2 regions of the Marinactinospora endophytica genome follow, and region 1 is predicted to be linked to the other one. Evidence: riboswitches for the same ligand, from Rfam matches in the RefSeq annotation. Region 1 holds a riboswitch; the other holds the start of a gene.
What was found. Region 1 has a riboswitch for cobalamin ahead of ACYVHU_RS24705 (magnesium chelatase subunit D family protein). Riboswitches for the same ligand answer to the same signal wherever they lie in the genome.
Positions count from the first base shown of each region.

Region 2: linked by a shared signal. The riboswitch ahead of ACYVHU_RS02270 (ABC transporter substrate-binding protein) and the one ahead of ACYVHU_RS24705 (magnesium chelatase subunit D family protein) in region 1 are both predicted to bind cobalamin.

Region 1 covers NZ_BAAGVM010000017.1:56,961-59,155, forward strand. Annotated here, with positions in the region: gene ACYVHU_RS24705 (magnesium chelatase subunit D family protein) at 1-1,422, opposite strand, end outside; cobalamin riboswitch at 1,535-1,663, opposite strand; gene ACYVHU_RS24710 (GNAT family N-acetyltransferase) at 1,744-2,195, opposite strand, start outside.
Region 2 covers NZ_BAAGVM010000001.1:512,394-514,588, forward strand. Annotated here, with positions in the region: gene ACYVHU_RS02270 (ABC transporter substrate-binding protein) at 1-848, opposite strand, end outside; cobalamin riboswitch at 942-1,116, opposite strand; gene qcrB (cytochrome bc1 complex cytochrome b subunit) at 1,214-2,195, opposite strand, start outside.

The DNA of each region.
Region 1 (2,195 bases):
CCCGCGGTCGCGTTGCCGCGGAGCCGCGGCGCGCAGGGTCGCCGGCAGGTGCAGTGCCCCGATCCGTCCGCGGGGCAGCCGCGCCCCCGAGGTGCGGCCAGAGGGCGTCTCGGCGCGGGAGCGGCGGCCGGGAGCGCCGCTTCCCAGCCCGGGAACGCTGAGCAACCGCGGCCGGTAGGTCTCGCCGGGATCGGCTGCGGTCTCGCCGGAGCCGCCGGGGCCGCCCTCCTGAGGGGTGTCCTCGGGGGTGGTCTGCGGCCGTTCGGGTCCGGAGGCCGCGGGCGGCGCGGCGTCGGGATCCCCTGGCCGCGGGGCGGGGCCGCCCCCGCCGCCCCCGCCGGGCCCGTCCGGCCCGTCCGGCCCCTCGGGGCCGTCCCCCGGGTCGGAGGGGTCGTCGGCCCCGGCCTGTTCGAGCGCCTCGTCCAGACGGTCCTCGTCGAGGCCGGGGGCGTCGAAGGGGTCGCGCCGACGCCGGTGCGGCAGCGCCAGGCGGGCGGCGTCGCGGACGTCGTCGGAGGTGACCTCCGGGTGGTCCCTCCAGGCGGCCAGCGCCATCGCCGCGCGCGCGGTGACCAGGTCGGCGCGCAACCCGTCCACGTCGAAGGCCGCGCACACGGCCGTGATCTGCCGCAGCGCCGCGTCGGTGAGGACGACCCGGGGCAGACGCCGCCGAGCGGCCCGGATGTGCGCGGCCAGACGCGCCTCCTCATCGGCGTAGGCGGCGGCGAACCCCGCCGGGTCGGCGTCGAAGGCGAGCCGGCGGCGCACCACCTCGGCGCGCTCGGCCGGCTCCCGGGTGGCGGCCACCTCGACGGTGAGTCCGAACCGGTCGAGGAGCTGTGGCCGCAGCTCACCCTCCTCGGGGTTCATGGTCCCCACCAGCAGGAACCGCGCGGCGTGGCGGACCGACACCCCCTCACGTTCGACGTGGGAGGTCCCCATCGCGGCCGCGTCGAGCAGGAGGTCGACGAGGTGGTCGTGGAGCAGGTTCACCTCGTCGACGTAGAGCACGCCACGGTGGGCGGCGGCGAGCAGGCCGGGCTCGAACGCGGTGACCCCCTCGGTGAGCGCGCGTTCGATGTCGAGGGAGCCGGCCAGCCGGTCCTCGCTGGCCCCGACGGGGAGCTCCACCAGGCGGGTCGGACGGGTCTGGGCCTGGTGGGCCGCGGCACCGGGGTGCGGCCCGTCAGGGCAGTCGGGGTCGGGGGCGGCGGGGTCGCAGGAGAAACGGCACCCCGCGACCACCTCGACATCGGGCAGCAGCGAGGCGAGCGCGCGTACCACCGTTGACTTGGCGGTGCCCTTCTCCCCGCGTACCAGCACACCGCCGACCGCTGGGGAGACCGCGTTGACGAGGAGCGCGAGCTTGAGGTCGGCCATGCCGACGATCGCGCTGAAGGGATAGCGAGCAGCAGTGCTCACACGGGTCCTTCCTTCCCGGGAGTCCACGCCCGGGGGTGCGCCGGGCGTGGACGGCGCGCGGACATCCCGCGCACACCCTCAACGCCCGTGAGGGGTGGGTCGTGGCGCCTGGCAGTGTCCTGGCTCCCAGATCCTCGCTCGCCCGCGCCTTCCCACCGGTGAGGTCCGGCAGTGGCGGAGTATGCGGGCCTGCTCCCTGGTCACAGTGGCGGGACCGCCCCGGATTCGCACCGGGTTCCTGCACGCCGATGGCTCACGGAGGAGCCACCGGCCGACGCCGCTCCCAGGATCGCACACGCCCTCACAGGCGTCCTCCGCGGATCAGTCGCCGCCGTCGAAGGCGTAGTAGCGCGTCACCGCGACCGGGCGAAACCCCATCCGGGCGTAGAGGTGCTTCGGCCGGTCGTCGTGGGCGGCGCGGATGAGGACCGGGCCGGCCCCCTGGGAGCGGGCGTCGGCGACCGCGTGGTGCAGCAGGCGGGTCGCCACTCCCCTGCCCCGGTGCTCCGGACGCACGAACAGGTCCTCGACCTTGGCCATCTCGCCCCGGCGCGGCCAGGAGGAGAAGAACCCGCACGGCCTGCCCTCTTCGACGGCCAGCCAGTAGCGCACCGCGGGCGTCTTGGCCCTGCGGGCGAGGACGGCCTGGGCGGTCTCCTCGGCCGGGCGCGGCGGGCGGCCCTCCCCTGCGTCCTCCTCTTCGTGGTCGAGCCGGAACAGTTCCGCCAGCCGTTCCCATCCCGCGTCGTCCTCCACGGGGAGGATGTCGACGC
Region 2 (2,195 bases), on a different contig from region 1:
TTCAGGAAGTCGATCTTGGCCGCACCGGACTCGGCCGTCTGGCTGTCCCGGGTCAGGTCGCCGAGCACGAGAACGTCGGGGTCGCGGTCGGCGATGGTCTCCCAGTTGACCTGGGGCCACTCGTCGTGGGTGTCGTCGAAGGCGTTCTCCGCGCCGACGGCTTCGGTGATGATGCCCGGCGCCCCACAGCATCCCGCCAGGTAGGGCGCCTCGGAGTTGGCGAACCAGAAGAGCACGGTGGTGCCGGAGGCGTCGACGTCACGGGTGGCGGCGTCCACACGGGAGGAGAGGTCGGCGACCAGCTCCTCGCCGCGCTCCTGGACTCCGAAGATCCTCGCGAGGTCGCGCACCTCACCGTAGACGTCCTGCATCGTCAACGGCTCCGCGCGGGAACCGTCGCCCCTGTCGAAGGAGGACTTGGCGCAGTCGGCCGGGGAGAGGTAGGTCGCCACCCCGAGCCGCTCGAAGTCGTCGCGGGTGGCGACGCCGCCTTCGCCCAGGGTCGAGACGAACGACGCGGAGACGAAGTCGGGCTCCGCGTCCAGGACCCGTTCGAACGAGGGGGCGTTGTCGGCCAGGCGGGGCACGCCCGCGTTGGCCTGCTCCAGCCCTTCGGCGACGGGATCGGTCCAGGTGGCGGTCCCCACCATCCGGTCGGCCAGGCCGAGGGAGAGCAGGATCTCGGTCGACCCCTGGTTGAGCGAGACCGCGCGCTGGGGCGGCTCGGCGACCACCACGTCACGGCCGCAGTTGTGGACCGTCACGGCGGACTCCGGGGCGGCGTGCGTGGTCGGGTCCGCGGAGTCGGCACCGCATCCGGTGGCGGCGCACAGGGCGAGGGAGAGCAGGACGGGGACGAGGGGACGATGGGGGGTCGGCACGGCCGTCCTTTTCGCGTGGGGCCCGGTCGCGGGGCCCGGCGGGCATCCTCCTCCGGTCGGCGGGAGACCAGAGTGCCAGCAGGTCTTCGGACTCGGGTTCGTCCGGCCGGAGCGCCTTCCCAGGATGGTCCCAGTGGCCCGTGCCCCGTCCGTCCCCCTCACCGCTGCGCGTCAGTTCCGGATTCGCACCGGATTCCCTGCCCCGTGCGGGGCGGCTGGCGGCTGCAAGGTATCACAGGCCCCGCGGGCGAAGAGCGGCCGGGAACGCCGAAGGGCCCGGCCTCCCCGTGGCGCGGGGGAGGCCGGGCCCTTCACAGGCCACCGAGACGGGCTCAGTGGGCCTTCACGGACTCCTCCTCGGACGCGGTGGCGCCGTGGTGGAGGTGGTGCCCACTGTGCGGACGGACGCCCTCGAAGGAGACGTTGTCCTTGGTGTACCAGTGGGCCAGACGCGCGCGAAGCCGTCCCTTGGCCCCCCGCCCGCTCGGCGGCTCCACCCCGTTCTCGTCGGTGGAGTCGATGTCGATGCGGGCCGGCGGCTTGCTCTGGAGGACGTGCACGGTGTCCGGGGAGGACTCCTTGTGCACCTCGATGAACTCACCGCTGGGGAGTTGCTGGATGGTGCCGCTCTCGTAGCCGTGCTCCAGGATCTCGCGGTCCCGGCGCTGCAGACCGAGGCAGATGCGCTTGGTCACGATGAACGCGATGATCGGGCCGAGGATGATCGCGATGCGGAAGAACCACGTCGTCGCGTACAGGCTGATGGAGAACGTCTCCGACAGGATGTCGTTGGAGCCGGCCAGCCAGATCAGACCGTAGGCGGTCACACCCGCCGCACCGATGCCGGTGCGGGTCGGGGCGTTGCGCGGACGGTCGGCCACGTTGTGGTGGCGCTTGTCCCCGGTGATCCAGGCCTCGATGAACGGCCACGCCGCCAGGCCGCCGAAGAGCAGGCCCATGCCGCCCAGGCCGGGCAGCAAGACGCCCATCGGCACCGCGTAACCCGCGATGGTGAAGTCGAACCAGTTCGGGAAGATGCGCAGCGCACCCTCCAGGAAGCCCATGTACCAGTCGGGCTGGAGGCCCGAGGTGATGGACGTCGGGGTGAACGGCCCGAACAGGTGGATCGGGTTGATCTGGACGAAGGCCGCCAGCCCGGCGATGACCGCGAAGGTGAAGAAGAAGAACCCACCGGCCTTGACGGCGAACGCCGGGTACATCGGCGTGCCGACGACCTTCTTCTCGGTCCGTCCGGTTCCCGGGTACTGGGTGTGCTTCTGGTGCCACAGGATCATGAAGTGCGCCACGATCAGC